2 regions of the Bacillus sp. THAF10 genome follow, and region 2 is predicted to be linked to the other one. Evidence: riboswitches for the same ligand, from Rfam matches in the RefSeq annotation. Region 2 holds a riboswitch; the other holds the start of a gene.
What was found. Region 2 has a riboswitch for lysine ahead of FIU87_RS15300 (aspartate kinase). Riboswitches for the same ligand answer to the same signal wherever they lie in the genome.

Region 1 (11,985 bases), 390 kb from region 2:
ATTTTCAAGATAGACTTAACTGGTTATTGTCTGTATATTTTCACTATTCTTATAAGCTTTATAGGGAAAATGACATGTTTCTCAACTGTCACTTTACCAAACATCCTGTCAATACACAAGTCCAAAACCTTCCACGAACCTTCCATGAATTAGTATAAATGAAAAATTGGAAAACACACCAAACTAACTACATATCCAAAGAATGTAACAAAGGAAAGGAGTGAGAACTTGATACGAGTTTTCTTATGCATCATCCTTATCATAAATTGTTTTCCTTCCAATAGCTACGCAGCGGAAAAAGAGATGACAGACGACCAAATCTATGCAAAAAGACAAGAACTATATGAACGAATGCAGTCAGTTACCCAAATTCCTTGGTACTATTTTGCGGCAATTGATCAATATGAGCGCAATGTCCGTAGGGTAAGAAAAGACATCCCAAAAGCAACAGGTGTAACAGGAATATACTATAAACCAGAAGTGTGGGCTGGCCCACTTAATCCTAATTCTAAGGATAAGAATCCATTAAGTATTCAGTTCTTTGGAGGAGTTGGGTTGGATGGGAATGGGGACGGTTTAGCAGACGCAACAAAGGATGAAGATGTATTGTTTACATTTGCCACTTACTTACGAACGTACGGAACAGATAAGGAAAATTTAAAAATTGCCTTATGGGATTACTATCAACGAGATAAAACTGTTGGTCTAATTATGGGGCATTTTAAGCTTTATAGTACGTACAAGACCCTTAAACTTGATAAACATGCGTTTCCTCTTCCTATTCACGCAAATTTTAGCTATCGAAACACATGGGGAGATGCCAGAGGTTGGGGTGGTCGCAGAATGCACGAAGGGACAGATATATTTGCTGGGTATGGTGTGCCTGTCCGTTCGACTTGCTATGGAGTGATTGAAATCATTGGGTGGAACAAGTTTGGTGGCTGGAGACTTGGAATCCGTGATATCAATAATACGTATCATTATTTCGCTCATTTAAATGGGTTTGCAAAGGACTTAAAGGTTGGGCAAGTAGTGGAGCCTGGGCAGATGATTGGTTCTGTGGGTAGCTCTGGGTATGGTCCTCCTGGCACTGCCGGAAAGTTTCCTCCTCATTTGCATTACGGGATGTATAAGGATAACGGTTATTCTGAGTGGTCGTTTGATCCTTTCCCACATCTTAAGTCTTGGGAACGTGGCGATAGACGAAAACGTTAAAAAGCAGCTGGCCCTATAACAGGCCACCTGCTTTTTTATGATTATTACAGTATGACTACGCTGTTGATTTCGCAAATGGCTCCACTCAACAGCTAGCTACTACTTTCTAATCACCTAACACCTTTAACAAAGCGTTAAGCTTCTCTGCTTTTTTTCACAGCCCAAAGGATACTTCCTACAAGGCCACCCCAAATGATGACCATTCCTACAACCATCATGACAATAGAACTAGCTTCCATTATTTATTGACCTCCTTTGTTGAGGATCCTGGCATTTCTAACGTATCCTTTTTCCATTTAATGATGGAAAAAGCGATACCTACAAGTACGGCAAGAACGGCAACTGATACACCATATTGGACAGTAAACATACGAGTATATCCATCTCCTGCCCCATATACTGTAGCAATATTTGTGCGAATTAGGTCAAACATCATGTAACCAAGTACTAACGGAGTGATGACAGAAAGGGAAATTCTGTACCAGCCACCTAATAGGCCTGTTAGTTTAACATCAGAAACTTCATTTGCATGATCTTGTAAAGGCTTTAATTGTCTTACTACCCATACAACTACGATTACTTGAATCAGACCTGCAAGCGCGATACCGAACTGGTTAATAAAGTAGTCGGCAACATCAAGTAGGTTTAAACCGCCTTGTGTTGCAAAAAGGATAGAGATGACTGCTGATAGTCCTCCACCAATCGCAACCGCTTTTGTACGGGAAACTTTGAACTTATCTTGAACACCTGCTACAAATGTCTCAACAATCGAGATTAGTGAGGATAGCCCAGCTAGCACTAAGGATCCGAAGAACAGGAACCCGAAGAGCTCCTTCATTGCAGGAAACTCATTAATAATGGCTGGGAATACCATAAAGGCTAACCCCACTCCACCTTTTACTACTTCATCTACTCCTACACCCTGTTGTACAGCCATAAATCCAAGAATACTGAAAACTCCAATACCTGCTAGTAGCTCAAAACCGGAGTTACTGAAGCCAGTAATAAAGGCATTGTTGGTGATATCCGATTTTTTTGGTAAGTAACTGGAATAGGTAATCATGATTGCAAAAGCAATGGATAAACTGAAGAATATTTGTCCGTAGGCAGCAACCCAGACTTTTCCGTCAGCAATTGTGCTCCAATCAGGCTTGAAGAATGCATTTAAGCCTGTCATCGCGCCCTCTAATGTAAGCGCACGCACAACTAGGATTAAGAAAAGAATAACAAGTGCTGGGATGAAAATTTTGTTGGCAACTTCCACACCTTTTTTAACACCTTTAAACAGAACGCCAAGTGTAATAACCCAAACGATGATTAATGGTAGTAATACAGATGGTACAACGGATCCAAACTCACCTGGAGCAGCAAGCTTTAGGTAGTCGCCTACTAGGAATCCTGTTGGGTCGTCTCCCCATTTTAAATTTAAGGAGAAAACAGAATAGCTCATGGCCCAAGCGATGATAACGGCATAATAAGTAGAAATAACAAATGCAATTGCAACTTGCCACCAGCCAAGCCATTCAAACTTTTTGTTCATTCTTGCGTAAGATAGTGGTGCAGATCCACGGTACTTATGACCCATTGTGAATTCAAGGATCAAAAGCGGAATACCTGCTGTTAGAAGAGCAAATAAATATGGTACAAAGAACGCTCCTCCTCCATTGTCATACGCAGTTGCTGGAAAACGCCAAATGTTTCCTAACCCGATGGCTGATCCAACCGCTGCTAAGATAAAGCCTGCTCTTGTCCCCCATTGCGGTCGATTACTCATTCTCTCTCTCCCCCTATTCAGACTCTTAGTGATTATCTTATAAATTACCAGAAAATAGATAAAAGAGTCTAAATGTTTTATTTTTTCAGATTATTTAATATAATTTATACATAGTATAACTAGACTTTATGACTATGTCAAAACAAACTTTTTCCTCACTAGTTTCGACACGTTTTGACAATACTCTACACCGTATATTTATTCATATAATCCGTCAAATTTTGCATGAAAGCAGAATTTAAGCTGTAATTTCCTGTATAAATATTTTTTCAGAAAAAAAACACCTTCCCTTTTATCTCTTTCATAGATTAGATAAAAAGGAGGTGTTTTTTACTTTTTTTGAAAAGTATTATTTCATTATTGAGCCGTTTTCACTGCTTTAAAACTAAAGCCAATGATAACAAATGCTACAACAACGACTAGTAATCCTAATAAAGTACTGCCAGTTAACCCAAGAACAATGTATCCCACAATCGCAATACCAGCACAAATTAATGCATATGGAAGCTGTGTTAACACATGATCAATATGGTTACATCCTGCACCTGTTGAGGAAAGAATCGTTGTGTCAGAAATTGGGGAACAATGATCCCCAAATACCGCTCCTGCAAGTACTGCTGCTAATGCTGGCAAAAGGATAGAAACATCAGTAGATGCTGCGATTTGCCCAGCAATAGGAAGAAGCAATGTGAAGGTTCCCCATGAAGTTCCAGTTGCTAGTGCAGTAAACCCAGCAATCACAAAGATTATTACCGGTAAGAACGCAATATTCATATTAGAATTTTGCACCTGTTCGGCAATGTATTCTCCCGTTTGTAGCTCACCGATTAACCCGGCAATTGTCCAAGCAAATAAAAGAATATAAATGGCAGGAAGCATAGATTTTGCTCCTTCCATAAAGCCACGTCCCACTACCTTATTAGTCACTCCACCTTTGGAGATTTGACCAAATAGAAGTACTAAGGAAACTACTAGCGCAAACAATCCACCATAAAATAATGCTGCCGATGGATCTGTGTTTTCAAAAATACCTAACAGCGTTACTTCTCCTTCAAGTGCAGACGCCCCTAACCAAAGCATCGCTCCAATCACACCAACGAATAAAGCAACAATCGGCCACACAAGGTTACCGATTGTACCCTTCGTGCTTGTTGGAAGGTCATCCGTTAGCTCACCAGGGACCTCTTTTTCTGAATCATAAAGCTCGCCCTTTTCCATCGCACGCTTTTCGTGAGTTTTCATCGGGCCGATATTCACGTTAAAATAACTTACTAAAATCACCATAAGAATGGCAGCAAAGACATATAGATTCATCGGAATAATTTGCATGAATGCACTAATCGCTGTTAAATCACTAATATTCTGCTTTACAATCACATCTGTTCCTATAATACCGATAATTACGGCACCCCAGCTCGATACAGGGGAAATAACACAAATTGGCGCAGAAGTGGAGTCAATCAGGTAGGCTAATTTCGCACGTGAAACCTTATAACGATCGGTTAAAGGTCTGCTGATTTGTCCCACTGCCAACGCATTAAAATAATCATCAATGAAAATAACAATTCCTAAAAGTGCCGTTAAAAATTTGGAGCCACGTCTAGTTTTAATTTTCGTTTGCGCCCAATCAGCAAACGCTCTGCTTCCCCCAGTGATAGAAATAAATGCAGTAATCACACCAAGTATTAAGAGGAAAACAAGAATATAAATATTCCACAGGTTCCATTCACTATCTCCAACAGAATAAAATAACCCAAGCACCGTATCCCAAATTAGGGTAACAGTTTTCAAAGGATTAAAGTCTGCCACCAACAAAGCGGCCGCTAAAATACCTACTCCAAGTGAAAGCAATACTCTTCTCGTCACAATGACCATCAAGATTGCCAGCACAGGAGGAATCAAAGAATAAATCGTTCCTTCCATAACAAAAAAACCCCCATTAAGCTGTAATATGTTTGACCGATGGCAAACGAATGACAACAATGGAAGGCACTGAAAGAGAACAAAATAAAAAGTAATGATAGAAAATAACTATCATTACCTATGTAATGTGTTATCCTCCATCCGATCAGTAGCCCTCCATTATAAAACCCGTCCGTACCGGTCATAATGGCAGTGTTATCCTTATTCAAGATAACCCCAGCAACGTGAGTTCGACCACTCACACTGCTTCGGCACAGCATCCTTTCTTCTACTATCCTAGGTGTCACCCTCCAGTAGCATTACTCTTATGCTGCGCAGCCTCTACCTCATCGTATGATAAGGGAAGTATATTATTTTATGCTCTTACTATACCATATATCCTACTATAGGACAAAGGAAATATTTCACTACCCTATTAGCTTACTGCTGCTACGTTCTTTTGGTTATCGCAATCCACTATGGCTAGATTTAAGTGGTCTCTTAGGTTTAGGTCATAAGGCGTGTCTAATTCATCTCCAGCCTCTTCAACAATACGGATGATAGGTCGCTCTGTTAAATCTTGATTCTGACCAACCACAATTCCTTTTCTTCCATCATTAAGAGTGACCATCAACCCATAGGCATAAATCGCCACGGATTTACGAAATGCTTCAATAATTGCTGGTTCATACAACGTACCTGAGCCAGAATATAAAATTTCAAGGCCCTCGTGAGGAAGCATCGCACTGCGATACACTCGATGAGACGTGACGGCATCAAACACATCTGCCACAGCCAGAATTTTTCCAAAAAGATGGATCTCTTCGCTCTTAATTCCTCGTGGATAGCCGCTTCCATTTAATCTTTCATGATGCTGAAATGCACAATGTGCTACTATGAGAGGAATAGTTTGCATATTGCGTAAAATATCAAATCCATATGTTGCATGACGCTTCATTTCGCTGAACTCTTCACTTGAGAGCTTTCCTGGTTTAAAAAGTATTTCATTTGGCACAAGCATCTTTCCGATATCATGTAATATTCCGCCTAAGCCAAGGATCTCCAGGTCTTTTTGTGAAAGGCCGAGCTTTAGGCCAATCGAAAGCGAATAAAGGGTAACATTAAGAGAATGAGTAAATACATAATTATCATGCACATACACATCTGTCAGAAGTGTGGCAACCTCTTCATTTGATTTCATATCTGTTAACAAGTGCTGAATAAGTGATTTCAAGTCCTTTGAGGATCTATCCATCACAAACCACTTGCTGAGCTCTTTTTCGTTTTCAATGGACTTAAACGTATCTGTAATGGTCTTTACCGCGGCGTTGCGAGTGGTATCAGAAATAAGTGTAGGTATCTCCAACCCGTCTGTTCTCGCATCTTTTATATAAACATAGGTAACATTTAGATTCTGAAGACGGGAAATCATCTTGGAAGTAACAGAGATTCCTTCACTAAGAAGGACCCTGCCTGAGTCATTAAAAATAGACTTGGCCAATACCATTCCTGGCTTCATTGATTTTGTAGGTAATAGTCTCATAACTTCTCCTATCTACAAGGCACTTTTGTACAGCCTTCAAAGTTCGACAGATATCTACTTCCTATTATAGTTGAAATTTATGGTTATTGGGTGGATATTTGGAAAAAAGTTTGGAAACTTTTTTAGGGAGGTGGTAGGTGCGGAAGTAACTGGGGATGTCGAACGCTTTGCGCATTGGGGGAGCCGCCGGGATTGGGGGGAGCTGCGGCATCGAGGCTGCTGCGGCATCGGGGGGAGTTGCGGCATCGGGGGAGCTGCGGCATCGGGGATAACTGCGGCATCGGGGGGAGCTGCGGCATCGGGGGGAGCTGCGGCATCGGGGATAACTGCGGCATCGGGGGGAGCTGCGGCATCGGGGCTGCTGCGAGTCCAACCTGACTTTGAAAAAAGTCAAGTCCTTAATATTGTGTAAAATTCCTTACAAGTGTTTTCAACTGTTAAAAGTTTATAGTTTATTGCCCTCATATTTTTTGAGCGAAACTTCCATGGTATTATCCCTTCATAGCCAGGGTGGGCTGTCAAAGGTTATTCACTTTGACAGCTCATTCTGGCTATGAAACAATCCATGATGGAAGTCACGCAAACAATAGTAACTATTTACTAAAGGACTTTCTCTTTGCGTAAACAGTTTGTTGATAGTGTAGTAAGACAGCCCCCACTAAACGAAAAGCTGACTGAGTGTTAGGGAAAATCCGTATTACTCTTTCTCTTCTACGAACCTCCTGGTTTAACCTTTCTAAACAATTCGTACTCCTAATATGAGGGCGGATGTTTTGTGGGTGTTCCATATATTGAATGGTATCTTCAAAACCTTCATCAAGAACTTTTAAGGCTTTTTCATATCTCGTGTTCTCCGCAAATTGGCTCATGAGTTCCTCTTTGAAGTTTCTCATATCTTCAATCGTTACAGCTTCAAAAATACGTTTAATCATTGTTCTGATTTCTAAGGAATCTTTCTTAGGGAGTTTCTCAAAAATGTTTCGTTTGAAGTGTACGTTACATCTTTGCCAGCTAGTACCAATAAATTCCCGTTGAATAGCTTTTTGTAGACCTTGATGAGCGTCAGAAACAACTAGTTTAGGTGATTGAAGCCCTCGTGATTTAAGCTGTTGGAAAAAACGAGACCAGCTTTCATAGTTTTCGACATGATCAACCTGAAGACCAAGAATTTCACGTTGGTTTTTATCCGTCAGAGCTGTCGCAATATAGATAGCTTTGGAGACAACACGATGGTGCTCCCGCACCTTGGTATACATAGCGTCTACAAAGACAAAAGGATAGTAGGTGTCATTAAGAGGCCTCTTGGCCCAGTCATTAACGATAGGATCTAGCTTTTGAGTAAGAGAAGACACAAACGATTTGGAAACATTTTCTCCGCAAAGCTGTTCCACAATATGCGTCACCTTACGAGTGGATACACCATTAATGACCATTTCTACCATGGAGAGAACGAAGGCTTGGTCACATCGGGCATATTTTTCGAAAACGGAAGGTGAAAAATCACCATTTCGAGTGCGTGGTACTTTGAGCTTTAGTTTCCCAATACTCATCGTAAATTCACGTTCATAATAGCCATTACGATAATCCAAACGCTCTATTGAGCGTTCATAAGCAGCAGCTTGTAAGTATTCATCTCTTTCTTTTTCCATGTATTCATTTAGCACCAGTACAATCGCAGATCTAACTACTGCTTCCATATTAGAATTCATTACTGCATCTTTTAAAAGGTCGATATCTAGGTTAAACTGTAATTGAGTCATTCTTATTCCTCTTCTCATTGTTTATCGTCGTTGAAAACAGTGTTGACAAGAAGGAATAAAATGACTCTTTCTTTTTACACAATTATATGGACTTAATCTTGAAAAAAGTGCGTTCGCTCGCAAATTAAGATTATCGCTCGTATTTTCATTTTTTCGCTCGTAAATTTGAATTTTCGCTCGCAAAATTAATTTTTCACTCGTAAATGCTAATTTTCGCTCACAAATCGTTATTTTCGCTCCTAAGCGATTTTTCCTCCCCGTCAGTTGCAAAAGAGAGGTCTTGTTACGCTCCATGTTCGCTGGTTTTTCCTCAAAAGAGGTTTTGAAACGCACTTAGTCGGACAATCTCCCCTCACAACTCCCCCCTCCGCTAATCCCTACACAAAAGTAAAATCACCACCAAAGTTCCCTCTGGTAGTGATTTCGAAAGCTCTCTTATCTATATAAAATGGGATCATCCCATTCTATTAAAGCATTTTCAACATTGCATCTCTGCCAGACATACCTACTGTGATTCCAAGGTTTTCGGCTTCATAGGTGATGGATTCTAAAGGGGCATCTAGCAATTGTTCAATGGTACGGACTCCAACTGCTCTGCCAGCGATAATTTTACGGTCCTTTAGTTTCTCATTCAAAAGGGCAACATCCAGCGCTCCGCACATGATGTATCCCTTGTCACTTGTTACAGCTAAAAAGTTGGTTTTAGGTAATCGAACAGTAATCGCAGTAAACGTTTGACCATCAATCGAAATTGGTGTCATTTCAATCATATACTCTTGTCACGCTCCCTTCCCCTATCAATTTATGTGCATAGAGGGAAAGGGTGTACAAAATAGGTTATTTACCTGATAATGCGTGGGCAAGCACGTCGCGAAGGAGTTCTGGAAGATAAAACTTCTTCTCTTTTGCCCGAATGATAGCAGGATACATTCTTCCAAACGTGAACATATCAATCGTGCCTATTGAAACCTTGTCCGATGATGACAGCAGCTTATCTCCCACGTAAATGGCTGTCACCTGAAAGCTTCCATCAGCAATTGGTTCGGTATCAAACCTCACTCCACTAAACGCCATTCTTCCCATCACTTCTCCTCGAAAGCCCAGGCCTTTTACTCGTAGCTGCTCCATTTCGGGATGAAGTGCCTGTTGAACAACCTCTCGAAATTCTTCGCCACTTAAAGATACACGACAAGGATTAATCGGATGTGGACAAATTCGATGTAGCATTTCAAGCGTAATATCACCTGCTTCTAATCCGTCGAGAAGCACTCCGGCATTGACCATTCCAACGTCTGCCTCACACCAATCCTTTAGGAAGTCTGCGAGCAATTCAGGAAACATAGATGGTGAAAACCATTGAACAGGAAGGGGCTCAGCTATCGTACAAACCCGCTGATCCAGACTCAGATTTGCCTCATCTTGCATCGTTTTAATACGCTCTACCATTTCTGCATTTGGAGTATATAACTCGAGCTTATGGAGGCAGGCCTCTAGGTTTACAATTCTCCTAGACTGGATATCAAAATCCACTCTCACTTCCCCTATATACTGACCATATTTCCCGGCACCACAAACCAATGTATCTCCAATCCATCTTCCCTCAGGCAAAACATGATGGGTATGTCCTCCCAATATTACATCAATATCTGGAAATCGTCTTGCCATTTCCTCATCATCTGAAATACCTAAATGAGATAACACTACAATCACGTCAGCTTCCCGTTTTAAGAGCGGAAGGAATTCTTCTAGCATAAGGTATGGGTCTGTAAGCTTCCAGCCCAGTATCGAATAAAAATGTTCATAAAATACGGAAACACCAATAAAAGCAACCTTGATCCCGGCCATAACTTTTATTTCATAAGGCTTTACCCAATCCGGACGCACACCGTTCTTTTCGAAAAGATTGGCTAGCAATACAGTAAATTCAGCCTGTCCATAGAGCTGAGATAGCTCCTCATAATTTAGGGTTATCCCTTCGTTATTACCTATTGTCGCAAAATCATAGCTAAGAAGATTAAGGAGTTCGGTATTTGCTTTTCCTCTAGTAGCCTCTGTTATCGGGTGAAAACGGTCCATATTATCTCCGATGTCAACAAGCGCAGTTGAGCTATTAACAGGGTTCTCTTTTAGAAAAGCAGCCAGCTTGGGATATGCTTCAAAATGACTGTGTATATCATTTGTATGTAAAATGCTAATCTGCTGCACGCTGTTTCTCTCCTCTTAAAATAAATCTAGCTGCCGTGGCGCAAGACCTGTATATTCAATATCCAGCAGCTCAATCATCTGCTTTGCATTGTTCGCAGCATGACCACCTGAGTTGTTGTTAAAGAGCACAAATAAGTTCTTTGTCTGTTGCTGTAGCTTCTTCAAATGCTCATTCCACTCTTGGAGTTCCTCTTTATTATAATCATATAAGTAGCGGACTTCACGCCAGTCCTTTCCTGAGACAGCCTTTGTCCACCCATCTACATTGCGGCCATGGAGCCTGATAAGCGTTTGGTCTGGGTCTGTTGGGTGTAATACAGTAGGAATGGAACCGGTGCCAGCTTGGGGCTCATCACAGATGCTATGAATCCATCCTTCATCTTCCATGAAGGAGAGGGTCTTGTCATAGAATTCTGGCTGAAACCACGTTCGATTGCGGAATTCGAGGGCTACTTTTGTGTCCCCCATCCTCTCTTTGCACCATCGCAAATAGTCGACATTTTCTTTTTTGCAATCATACCAAGGAGGAAATTGAAAAAGTACCATGGCAAGTTTTCCGGCTTCCTCATATGGTTGTAAGGATTCTTGAAACGCTGAAAACATCTGATCTTTCGTTTCAAAGGGAATGTCGCCGCGTTGGTGTCCAGTCATCCCTTGGTATGCCTTCACGACAAATTGAAAGCGTTCCGGGGTATCTGTCACCCACTTTTCTATGTTTTGCTTGGGTTGAATCGCGTAGAAGGATGCATCCACCTCAACTACCGGAAAATGAGCACCATATTCTTTAAGTTTGTCCCTCGGGGAGATTCCTCCTGTATAAAGGGAATCATGGTCCCCCCAGCCAGTGACACCAACAAGTATCATCCGCTTCACCTCATTTTTTTCATTTTATCATAAAAGCTAACAGAATCTAATGTTGAAACCCACAATTAAACCTTAGCAAGTATGTCTGCTAAGGTTTTTTAATAGCATATTATCCGATTGTTTCTTCCATCTCGAAATTAACTTAATATAGTCTACTAGCTTTGCTTTAATGTAACTTCTTAGGAGGATTACCTTGGTCGCCCACTATTCTTTATGCATCCAATAACAATGTTATTCTAGATTACATCTTAGTAGTCACCTGATTTTTAACAGCTTTAACAATCGTTTTATTCTTTCTATAAAGTACGATATAACCGATTAGTACGAACACGGTGGATAACCCTGACAACACCAGGCAACCATGTATTACATTGATTTTTGCGTTATCCATCACAATAGATAGTTCGCCATTTATTACTTTAGGGTAATCAAAGTATGTGAATGGAAGTAAATGAGCAACTTTCATTCCAAATTTAGTTGTAACATAATACCCAGAAACATTGATAAGGATAGAAACGGCGAAAACGGTCAATGCATTTTTTATGAAAGTGGACAAAACAATGGTAAGTCCCAAGACAAAAAGTAAGCATAAAACCAAAAATACCATACTGTAGACAAGGTATTCTCCTAAAGGGATGAAATGATAGCCATATCCACTTGAAACCAAGCCAGAGTAGTTGGAAGAATTAACGATGTCTTCATGGTTATAATGTAAAATTGGA
Region 2 (11,985 bases):
GCGGACTTAATCATCGGTGGTAACGTTGCAATTGACGGTGGCTCCGGACAAGTAGGACCTCGTGTAGCTGAGCTTCTAGACATCCCGTACGTAACAACGATTACTAAATTAGAAATTAGTGGCGGAACAGTTTCTATCGTTCGCGATGTGGAAGGGGACTCCGAGGTAATTGAAACGTCACTTCCGCTTTTAGTAACAGCTCAACAAGGGTTAAATGACCCGCGTTATCCATCACTTCCAGGAATCATGAAGGCGAAGAAAAAGCCGCTAGAAGAATTAGAACTAGATGACCTTGACCTTGATGAGGATGATGTAGAAGCTAAAACAAAAACATTAGAGATTTATCTTCCACCGAAAAAAGAAGCTGGCCGTGTGCTACAAGGAGAATTGGAAGATCAAGTAAAAGAGCTAGTTTCTGCGTTAAGAAACGAAGCAAAAGTAATTTAATTTATATAAAAACCTTTCTAGCTGTTGATTGTAGCAAGGCAGAAACTTCCGAGGCAATAAAGTGGTTGACTGGAAATCCCACAGGCGCAAAGCCCAAGGAGGCTTACAAATCGCCCCGCAGGACTCGGAGCCATTTGTGGAAATCATCAGCGTAGTTGAAAAGAATTTTTAAAATAGAGACAGAGACAAGGACAGGAGGAGACAAACATGGCAAGAAAAGTGTTAACACTAGCAGAAGTACGTGATTCGGCATTGCGTAATGTTTCATTTGAGGCGATTGCAGCAGCAAAAACAGTAGCAGAAGGTGGCGAGGTTGTCACAGTACTAGCAGGGGAAAGTGTTGGATCTTTAGCACAGGAATTAATTGCATACGGAGCGGATCGTGTTATCACCGTGGAACATGCAAATTTGAAAGCGTACACATCAGATGGCTATTCTCAAGCTCTAATGGCGGTAATTGATGCAGAGCAGCCTGAAGGAATTGTTTTTGGTCACACAGCACTTGGAAAAGACCTTTCTCCAAAGCTTGCTTCTAAATTAAATTCCGGGTTAATTTCCGATGCTACAGAGGTAGAGGAAGTAGGAGGAAACCTTGTTTTCACAAGGCCAATCTATTCCGGAAAAGCTTTTGAAAAGAAAATCGTAACAGATGGCATCATTTTTGCTACAATCCGTCCTAACAATATTGCAACTCTTGAAAAAGATGAAGCCCGCACAGGAGATGTATCCTCTCTTGATGTTGATGTGAAGGATCTTCGTACGATCATTAAAGAAGTAGTTCGAAAAGCAACAGACGGTGTAGACCTTTCTGAGGCAAAAGTTGTGGTTGCAGGTGGCCGTGGGGTAAAAAGTGAAGAGGGCTTTGAACCATTAAAAGAGCTTGCAGATGTTCTAGGTGCAGCAGTTGGTGCATCTCGTGGTGCGTGTGATGCCGACTATTGTGACTATTCACTGCAAATCGGGCAAACAGGAAAGGTGGTAACACCTGACCTATACATTGCATGCGGAATTTCTGGAGCTATCCAGCACTTAGCTGGTATGTCCAACTCAAAAGTGATTGTCGCAATCAACAAAGACCCTGAAGCGAATATCTTCAAGGTTGCTGACTACGGAATCGTAGGAGACTTATTTGAAGTAGTGCCTCTATTAACTGCAGAATTTAAAAAGCTGTTGGTAACAAACTAATACCAATAACGAGTGAAGCAGCCAGGCAGTTTTAAACGCCTGGCTGCTTTTATGTTTGATACAAAATAAAATCCTGTAAATCAGGAAAAGATATAGTGAAGCATATAATTAGCATCACCAAATGGTAAGTGCTATACTTTACCTATAATAAATATCTCTGGAGGAAATTACCTTCTGACAGAGACTTGATTAACTGCATATATTGTTAATCGAGAGAAAAGGTTTAGGAGGAATAATAATGGCAATTACAAATGCAACAGACCAAAACTTTACCCAAGAAACTAGCGAAGGCTTAGTTTTAGCAGATTTCTGGGCACCATGGTGTGGCCCTTGTAAAATGATCGCTCCAGTTCTAGAAGAGCTAGACCAAGATATGGGCGACAAAGTGAAAATCGTGAAAGTGGATGTAGACGAAAACCAAGAAACTGCTGGTAAATTCGGCGTAATGAGCATCCCAACTTTACTAGTAATTAAAAACGGTGAAGTAGTAGATAAAGCAGTTGGATTCCAACCGAAAGAAGCATTAGCGGAGCTATTAAACAAACACGCTTAATGTTTTGCTAAAAAAGTCTGGCCTATTGGCTAGGCTTTTTTTGTATTGAAAAGGAGAAAATAATTTTATCCGCGAAACAGAGGGACTTTTTCGCCACGTCTCTTCCTCTACAAAAAATAAAGCAACACTATTCCTAATGGAACATACGTACGAAAAAAGGTATAATGAAAAAAGAAGCAAAACTTAGGTTGGAAGGAGTTTTAATTATGAACCATTCAATAAAAGAAAAACTGGCAATTCTGCCTGACCAACCTGGGGTCTATTTAATGAAAGACAGACAAGGAACCATCATTTATGTTGGAAAGGCGAAGGTTCTCAAAAACCGAGTCCGTTCTTATTTTACGGGGAGTCACGATGGTAAAACCTTGCGTCTTGTTAATGAAATTGAGGACTTTGAATATATCGTTACCTCCTCCAATATTGAAGCGCTTATTTTAGAACTGAATCTTATTAAAAAACACAACCCAAAATATAACGTCATGCTCAAGGATGACAAGCGTTATCCTTTTATTAAAATAACCGCAGAAAAGCACCCAAGACTGTTAATTACCCGCAAGGTCACCAAGGATAAGGGGAAATACTTTGGTCCCTATCCAAACGTCCAGGCGGCTAATGATACGAAAAAGCTGTTAGATCGTATTTATCCTTTACGTAAATGTGTCACATTGCCTGATAGAGTATGTTTATATTATCATATGGGCCAATGCCTCGCGCCTTGTGTGGAGCATGTTTCTCAGGAAACCAATAAAGAAATGGTAGACGGGATCGTAAAGTTCCTCAACGGAGGGTACAAAGAGGTAAAGGTTGAGCTTACCGACAAGATGATGCAAGCTGCAGAAAAAATGGAATTTGAGCGCGCTCAGGAGTTTCGTGATCAGATTCTAAGCATCGAAGCGACGATGGAAAAACAGAAAATGGAAATGAATGATTTTGTCGATCGGGATGTTTTTGGATATGCCTATGATAAAGGCTGGATGTGTGTGCAAGTGTTTTTCATACGTCAAGGCAAATTAATCGAGCGAGATGTTTCTCTCTTCCCAATTTATAACGAACCTGAAGAGGATTTCCTTACTTTTCTAGGACAGTTTTACTCCAAGCAGCACCATTTCGTGCCAAAAGAAGTGATGCTTCCTATTAATATTGATGTGCAGGTGGCAGAGGAACTTTTGCAAACCAATGTGCTTCAGCCTCAAAGAGGGAAAAAGAAACAATTAGTCGATCTTGCTGATAAAAATGCCAAGGTTGCTCTTGGTGAGAAGTTTCAATTAATTGAACGAGATGAAAGTCGAACCATTAAAGCGGTGGAGAATCTTGGTAAGATACTTGGTATCCTTACACCGCATAGAATTGAGGCCTTTGATAACTCCAACATCCAAGGTACAGACCCTGTCTCAGCAATGGTCGTGTTTATAGACGGCAAGCCAGAAAAACGAGAGTATCGAAAATATAAAACAAAGAGTGTGCAAGGCCCCGATGATTACGAATCTATGAGAGAAGTAGTCAGAAGAAGGTATACAAGAGTGCTAAGAGAATCGCTACCCTTGCCAGATTTGATTGTCATAGATGGTGCCAAGGGTCATATGAGTGCGGTTCGAGATGTTTTAGAGAATGAACTGAATATGTTTATCCCAGTAGTCGGACTAGCTAAGGACGATAAGCACCGTACTAGCAATCTCCTCGCAGGAGAAGACGCCATGATTGTTCCACTTGAGAGAACAAGTCAGGAATTTTATCTTTTGCAACGTATTCAGGATGAGGTGCACCGTTTCGCGATTACATTTCACCGCCAAATTAGAAGTAAAAGTGTGTTTCAATCGATACTAGATGAGATATCAGGAGTAGGAGCGGCAAGGAAAAAAGCTCTGATGAAGCATTTTGGTTCTGTTGCGAAGATGAAGGAAGCAACCGTGGAAGAAATACAGGCTGCAAAAGTACCGAGACCGATTGCTGAGGAAATTTTTAAAAAACTTCGTGAATAAGTGTTGTAAGGCATAGAATTGTCTGTTATAATCACTATTAATTTCATAATGTGCCACTTCAAATTTTGAAGTGATGATAGAGGTGCGAGCTTCATAAGTATGTAGTCGGAGAAGAAAGAGCTTCCGTGAAGATTACAGAAAGGGGAGATCGCCGAAGTAAAAAAAAGTCTCTTTTTCTTTTTTTTACTGGTTCTGCGTTTAAGAAATGTAGGACTGTCAGGTTGTCTTTGTGCTACCTGGAGAGCTATCTCACCGCGTGAACGGATATGTTATTTTTTGCCAATCACAGCAATGAGACTTTAGCTCATTGCTGTTTTTTGTTTTTAAGAACAGTTTTTAGCTGTCTATCTTGTTACATTATGATGAAATAATCACAAAAAAGGAATGGTGTGCATGTCAACAATCGTCGTACAAAAATTTGGAGGTACATCCGTAGGCTCTGTTGAACGAATTCAACACGTGGCCGGACGCGTAATCAGGGAAGTGGAAAAAGGACATAAGGTGGTAGTTGTTGTTTCTGCTATGGGAAAAACGACCGATGAATTACTTACACTTGCCAATGCCATCAATCCTCATCCAAGTAAGCGGGATATGGATATGCTTTTAACGACGGGAGAACAAATCACGATTTCACTCTTGGCGATGGCCCTTCAGGTGAGAGGCCATGAAGCAGTTTCCTTAACAGGCTGGCAGGCTGGAATTCGAACGGAGCCTGTTCATGGAAACGCGAGAATTACACATATTGAAACAGACCTGCTAGCGAGCTACCTTGATGCAGGAAAAATTGTCATTGTTGCCGGATTTCAAGGAATTACGGCAGCCAACGAGATTACGACACTCGGCCGTGGCGGATCGGATACGACTGCTGTTGCATTAGCTGCAGCCTTAAAGGCAAAGAAATGTGATATTTATACAGACGTAACCGGTGTTTTTACCACTGACCCACGTTTTGTCAAGAACGCTAGAAAGCTTTCTGCTATTGCTTATGATGAAATGCTAGAACTTGCAAACCTCGGTGCCGGAGTCCTTCATCCACGAGCAGTGGAGTTTGCCAAAAACTATGGAGTACAGCTTGTTGTAAGATCGAGTATGGAAGAAGAAGAAGGAACGATTATTGAGGAGGAAGTTTCCATGGAAAAAAATCTAATGGTTAGAGGAATCGCATTTGAAGATCAAGTTACAAGAATAACAGTATGTGGATTGCCAAACGAACTACATACCTTATCTACCATATTTACGACCCTTGCACAGCATAACCTAAACGTTGACATCATCATACAAACAAGTATGGATAAAGACACAACCAATATTTCTTTTTCAGTCAAAACTGTAGATGTGAAAGAGACGCTGGAAGTTCTAAATGAATACCAGGATCGTCTTGGATTCTCGTCAATTGAACAGGAGAGCGGTTTAGCGAAAGTATCTATCGTCGGCAGTGGGATGGTTTCCAATCCTGGGGTTGCAGCAGAGATGTTTCAGGTCCTAGCGACAGAAGGAATTCATGTTAAAATGGTTAGTACCTCAGAGATAAAAGTATCCACGGTAGTGGATGTAGCGGAAATGGTACGCGCAGTAGAAGCATTACATGTTGCGTTTAAACTGGGAGAAGAGTCTGTTGAGCGTGTGTTAAGCTAATAAAGTTCAAGAAAGCGTCCTATACTTAGGGCGTTTTTTACTTTTTTCAAAAAGCTCTTTTCTAAAAGATTGTTGCTAAAACCTAAGAAAAAGTCGCCTTTAAGACTTTTTCTAATTTTTATTTGAAGAAAAGTTGACACGTATTTAAAAATTCCTCTACGAAAAAAGCACGACAGTAACGTTGATTAAGTGTGTCTTATTAATAAGTAAGTACCAACTAAAAAAAAACAGCCCTGAAATGACAGGGGCTGGATCATCTAACCGTCGAAATGGGTTGCCACCCTTAAGGTAGTCAAGCTTCCGGATTATATTCCGGAGACCACCCTGGAGGCAGCAACAAGCTTTTAGAAAAGAGCCTATTTATCCCATTGAACGGTAATCTGTATCTCTTTTTTCTTTCTTTGTTCTTCTACTGCTTCGGCATTTTTGCTTTTTTGGCGTTGAATTTGTTCGGCGATAAAGCCGGCTTCTAGTTGAAATGTCGCGTCTTTATTTAATTCAAGACGGCGATCAATCATCTCGCCACGAATTGCAAACTTCATTTCGTATTTGCTCTGCTCCACTAATTCTAGTTCACCCCAACCAGCTTCTTTAAAAAACTGGGAGATCCCTTCATGGGTGTCAATCGTAAATTTGCGGGCGAGTAGCTTACCTGCCCAGTAGATGATTTGGTTATGATCTTTACCTAATAGGTCAGGGAGAAGCATGTCACGAATTAATTCATATCCGAAAATAGGAACGTGCAATTGTTGGTCGATTACTTCTTGTTGGTTATTCGATTCTGTCATTTGGTTCCCCTCTTTCTCTAAGACCATTATATACTATTAGAACATCTTAATAAATAAAACGTATGGAGCATTTTTATTCTAGTAATATATTTTTATATTTTTCAGATAATTACTAAGGTTTACCGTTTTTATAAAAGTGCATTTTTTGGCCACGTTTTCTTGACGCTTCCAATATAGGGGAGTAAAATAAATGTGTCACATATTTGTCGAGATATCTGCAAAGGCTTTCATTTTATTGAAAGTTTCAAAATCGAGTTGGGGAGTTCGATGATTTTTCTACTATAATAGATAGTGAAAAAAAGAACTTACTAGCATCACGTTGATTTTTTTATTTGAAAAAGGGGGTTTAGTGATGGCAACAGAACGTGAATTTTTACTTCGTAGACTCCATTCGTTACTAGGAGTCATTCCTGTTGGTCTTTTCCTCGTTCAGCATTTGGTGATTAACCATTTTGCGGTTTACGGGCAAGAGAACTTTAACAAAGCGGCACACTTTATGGAGAGTTTGCCTTTTCGTTATGCGCTTGAAATTTTTGTAATCTTTCTTCCAATCATTTTCCACGCGGTTTACGGGTTGTATATTGCATTTACAGCAAAAAACAATGTAAGCAATTATGGATTTGTGCGTAACTGGATGTTTGTACTCCAACGTTTTACAGGAATCATTACATTAATTTTTATCGTATGGCATGTATGGGAAACGAGAATCGCAGCTGCTTTAGGAACGGATGTAAACTTTGATATGATGGCTAGCATTCTTTCTAGTCCATTTATGTTAGTGTTCTACATTGTTGGTGTAATTGCGACAATTTTCCACTTTGCAAACGGACTATGGTCCTTCTGTGTAAGCTGGGGAATTACAGTAACTCCTCGTTCTCAACTAATTGCAACCTACGTAACGATCGGAATCTTCTTTGCTTTATCTTTCGTAGGCTTACGTGCAATCTTCGCATTCGTATAAACAGCAACTAATTAAGGAGTGAGTTACATATGAGTAAAAAAGTTATCGTGGTCGGCGGCGGCTTGGCGGGCTTAATGGCAACCATTAAAGCCGCAGAAAAAGGCGTGCCGGTTGATCTATTTTCATTAGTACCAGTTAAACGTTCTCACTCAGTTTGTGCCCAAGGTGGAATTAACGGGGCAGTAAACACAAAAGGAGAAGGAGATTCTCCGTGGGAGCATTTTGATGATACCGTTTATGGTGGGGACTTCTTAGCAAACCAACCACCTGTAAAAGCAATGTGTGAAGCAGCACCTGGAATCATTCACTTACTAGACCGTATGGGTGTAATGTTTAACCGTACCCCTGAAGGATTACTTGACTTCCGTCGTTTCGGTGGAACGCAGCATCACCGTACAGCATTCGCTGGAGCAACAACAGGACAACAGCTATTGTATGCGCTTGATGAGCAGGTTCGTCGTCATGAGGTAGCTGGCCTAGTTACAAAATATGAGGGCTGGGAATTCCTTGGTTCTATCGTAGATGACGAGGGAGTTTGCCGCGGAATCGTAGCTCAAAACCTAACATCCATGGAGATCGTTTCTTTCCCTGCGGATGCCGTCATTATGGCAACTGGAGGCCCTGGAATTATCTTTGGTAAGTCTACAAACTCTGTTATCAACACAGGCTCTGCAGCATCCATCGTTTATCAACAAGGAGCGTATTACTCTAACGGGGAATTTATCCAAATTCACCCAACTGCGATTCCTGGAGATGACAAGCTTCGCCTCATGAGTGAATCTGCTCGTGGAGAAGGTGGACGTGTTTGGACTTACAAAGACGGAAAGCCTTGGTACTTCCTAGAGGAAAAATATCCTGCATACGGAAACCTTGTACCTCGTGATATCGCCACTCGTGAAATTTTTGATGTGTGCGTAAACCAAAAGCTTGGTATTAATGGAGAGAACATGGTGTACTTGGATCTTTCTCATAAGGATCCAAAAGAGCTTGACATTAAGCTTGGTGGGATTATTGAAATCTATGAAAAATTCATGGGTGATGATCCTCGTAAAGTTCCAATGAAAATCTTCCCTGCTGTTCACTACTCTATGGGTGGACTATGGGTAGACTATGATCAAATGACGAACATTCCAGGTCTATTTGCAGCTGGAGAGTGTGATTATTCTCAGCATGGTGCAAATCGCCTCGGAGCAAACTCACTGCTTTCTGCGATTTACGGTGGTATGGTTGCCGGTCCAAAAGCAGTCGAATATATGAACGGATTAGAAAAATCCACAGATTCTCTTTCTTCCTCTCTTTTTGAGCGCTATGTAAAAGAAGAAGAAGCAAAGTGGAACAACATTATGACCATGAATGGTACAGAAAATGCCTATGTGCTTCATAAAGAGCTTGGCGAGTGGATGACAGACAACGTAACAGTTGTACGTTACAACGACAAGCTACAGCAAACGGATGCAAAAATCCAAGAGTTGCTTGAACGCTATGACAATATCAATATTAATGACACTGCAAAATGGAGCAACCAAGGAGCGGCATTTACCCGTCAGCTTCAACATATGCTACAACTTGGACGTGTTATCACGCTTGGTGCTCTTAACCGTGATGAAAGTCGTGGAGCGCACTATAAGCCTGACTTCCCAGAGCGTAACGATGAGAAGTTCTTAAAAACAACGATGGCGAAATTCACCGGTCCTAAATCCGCACCAGAACTATTCTATGAAGAAGTGGATGTTAGCCTAATTCCGCCACGTAAACGTGACTACTCGAAGAAAAAAGGGGGTAAATAATGATGGCTGAACAAACGAAAACAGTATTGTTTAAAGTGAAGCGTCAGGATGGCCCTGAGGGAGCCCCTTATTTTGAGGAATTTGAATTACCATACCGTCCAAATATGAATGTAATTTCTGCACTGATGGAAGTTCGTCGTAATCCGGTAAACAAATCTGGTAAAGATACCACGCCAGTTAACTGGGATATGAACTGTTTGGAAGAAGTATGTGGAGCATGTTCGATGGTCATCAACGGCAAGCCACGTCAATCCTGTACCGCGCTTGTGGATCAATTGGAACAACCGATTGTGCTTGAGCCAATGAGTACCTTCCCGGTTGTGCGTGACCTTCAAGTCGACAGAAGCCGTATGTTTGATTCCTTGAAAAAGGTCAAAGCATGGATTCCAATCGATGGAACGTACGATCTTGGACCTGGTCCTCGTATGCCAGAGAAAAAGCGTCAATGGGCATATGAGCTTTCCAAATGTATGACTTGCGGTGTTTGCTTAGAGGCATGTCCAAACGTGAACAGCAAATCAGACTTTATCGGTCCAGCCCCACTTTCCCAAGTGCGCCTATTTAACGCGCATCCAACGGGAGAAATGAATAAATCAGAGCGCCTAGAAGCGATCATGGGAGATGGAGGCCTTGCAAACTGCGGAAACTCACAAAACTGTGTGCAGTCCTGCCCAAAAGGTATTCCTCTTACAACATCTATTGCTGCGCTTAACCGTGACACAACAGTGCAAATGTTTAGAAGCTTCTTTGGAAGTGACCAAGGATAACAAATATAGAACGCCTCTTTTAGTCATGAAAGAGGCGTTTTTTTTCAAAAAAGCTAAATTATAGATGAATGTTTATGATAGGTAGTTCCTAGCTGTAGATTGGAGCTATCAGTTCTCGGAAATGAAGCCGATGGACCCGAGACCCCATAGGCGCAGCAGAAAAGGCTCACAACACGCCTCGCGGACGCGAAGCTGTTTTGCGGAAATCTACAGCGATATTTCACCTGTTTTTCAAACAAAGGGGAGGATTTGAGATGAAGAAAACTGCTTATATTGAAGATTTACAAGAATGGATGAATGAATTCTCATTCAGTCACCCGTTAAAGGTGCGATTCTCAGAAACAGATATGTTCGGCCATATGAACAACACTGTTCCTTTTGTTTATTTTGAAGAAGCCCGTATCGAATTTTTCAAAAGCTTGGGCTTTATGCAGGACTGGACAAAGCCTGGAAGCAATACTATTCCTGTTGTTGCAGATCTTCAGTGTGATTTTCTCTCTCAGGTATTTTTTGGAGAGAGCTTGGAAATATGCGTAAAAGCAAATGAAGTAGGAACCTCTTCCGTTGATTTGCATTATCTAGGGAGAAGAGGGGATGGAACGCCTTGTTTTGTGGGAAGAGGACGCATGGTACAGTTAAACAGGTTGACCGGAAAAGGGGAAGCTTGGAACGAACAGCAAAGAAAGCAGTTCCAATCAAAAGAAATGATGAAAAAATATTAAAATCCTGCACTTTCTCTGGAACTCCCGCCCTTCATCTAACATATTATACCATGACTAAATATACACCCATCCGCTAGTTCAGCTCTGGCTAAGGCAAGGAGGGTTACAATTATTGAAGGAGAAAGAGTTTCAACCAAAGCCATTGCTTACCAAAAGAGAAAGAGAAGTATTTGAGCTGTTAGTTCAGGATAAGACAACAAAGGAAATAGCTGGTGAGTTGTTTATCAGTGAAAAGACAGTTCGGAACCACATTTCAAATGCTATGCAAAAGCTGGGAGTAAAGGGGCGTTCCCAAGCAGTTGTCGAGCTTCTTCGCATGGGAGAATTAGAGCTTTAACTTAACGTGCCGACTATCCATCAAACAAAATCGTTATGAATGGTAGTCGGTTGTTTATTGGAATCAAAGCTGATAGACCTTCCATAATACCCACTATTTCCATAAGGACAAATATGTTTCTATCCCTTTACTTCTTGCTTTTTATATGAAAACATAAGAAAATAAACATACTACACTAAAAAACGACATGACATCTTATGTTTTGCAATAGATAAAAAATAATAAAAGGGAAGAAAGAGGGTCGAGAATGACAAATTCTAATGAAGCAGTAATGCAGGACCATGAAGTAGTAGCAGAGATTGAAAAATCATTAAGATACATAGCGACACTTGTTAAACAAAAGGGTCGCGAGATTCTAAGCAATTATACCATTACTCCTCCTCAGTTCGTTGCATTGCAATGGCTGATGGAAGGCGGCGACATGACCATAGGTGAGCTTTCAACAAAAATGTATTTAGCATGCAGTACGACAACAGATCTTGTGGATCGTATGGAGAAAAATGAGCTTGTTCAGCGCGTGAAAGACCCAAATGACCGCCGAGTGGTACGCATCCATCTTTTAGAAGAAGGGGAACGCATTATTGCCGAGGTAGTCAAAAAACGTCAGGATTATTTGCAAAACATACTAAAGAACTATTCCAAAGATGAAATTTTCATGTTAGAAAAGTGTTTAGCACGATTACATCTAGAAATGAAAGAATGAGGGATATAGTTGCAAAGACCAATTGGAGTAATTGATTCAGGTGTTGGCGGCTTAACCGTTGCAAAAGAAATCATGAGGCAGCTTCCGAAAGAGCGCATCATCTATCTTGGAGATACCGCCC

Region 1: another riboswitch for lysine. It lies ahead of FIU87_RS17190 (Na+/H+ antiporter NhaC family protein); the one in region 2 lies ahead of FIU87_RS15300 (aspartate kinase).

Annotation. Positions count from the first base shown of each region.
Region 1 covers NZ_CP045403.1:3,310,949-3,322,933, forward strand. Annotated here, with positions in the region: gene FIU87_RS17175 (M23 family metallopeptidase) at 250-1,215, shown strand; gene FIU87_RS17180 (methionine/alanine import family NSS transporter small subunit) at 1,350-1,454, opposite strand; gene FIU87_RS17185 (sodium-dependent transporter) at 1,454-2,989, opposite strand; gene FIU87_RS17190 (Na+/H+ antiporter NhaC family protein) at 3,347-4,912, opposite strand; lysine riboswitch at 5,054-5,244, opposite strand; gene FIU87_RS17195 (HD-GYP domain-containing protein) at 5,328-6,434, opposite strand; gene FIU87_RS17200 (IS256 family transposase) at 7,028-8,194, opposite strand; gene FIU87_RS17205 (YunC family protein) at 8,662-8,964, opposite strand; gene FIU87_RS17210 (bifunctional metallophosphatase/5'-nucleotidase) at 9,032-10,399, opposite strand; gene FIU87_RS17215 (DUF72 domain-containing protein) at 10,415-11,263, opposite strand; gene FIU87_RS17220 (ABC transporter permease subunit) at 11,505-11,985, opposite strand, start outside.
Region 2 covers NZ_CP045403.1:2,922,883-2,934,867, reverse strand. Annotated here, with positions in the region: gene FIU87_RS15320 (electron transfer flavoprotein subunit beta/FixA family protein) at 1-447, shown strand, start outside; gene FIU87_RS15315 (electron transfer flavoprotein subunit alpha/FixB family protein) at 655-1,632, shown strand; gene trxA (thioredoxin) at 1,871-2,185, shown strand; gene uvrC (excinuclease ABC subunit UvrC) at 2,392-4,164, shown strand; lysine riboswitch at 4,234-4,419, shown strand; gene FIU87_RS15300 (aspartate kinase) at 4,558-5,799, shown strand; gene FIU87_RS15295 (YslB family protein) at 6,156-6,587, opposite strand; gene FIU87_RS15290 (succinate dehydrogenase cytochrome b558 subunit) at 6,940-7,548, shown strand; gene sdhA (succinate dehydrogenase flavoprotein subunit) at 7,578-9,335, shown strand; gene sdhB (succinate dehydrogenase iron-sulfur subunit) at 9,338-10,102, shown strand; gene FIU87_RS15275 (acyl-CoA thioesterase) at 10,357-10,824, shown strand; gene gerE (spore germination transcription factor GerE) at 10,937-11,161, shown strand; gene FIU87_RS15265 (MarR family winged helix-turn-helix transcriptional regulator) at 11,409-11,864, shown strand; gene racE (glutamate racemase) at 11,874-11,985, shown strand, end outside.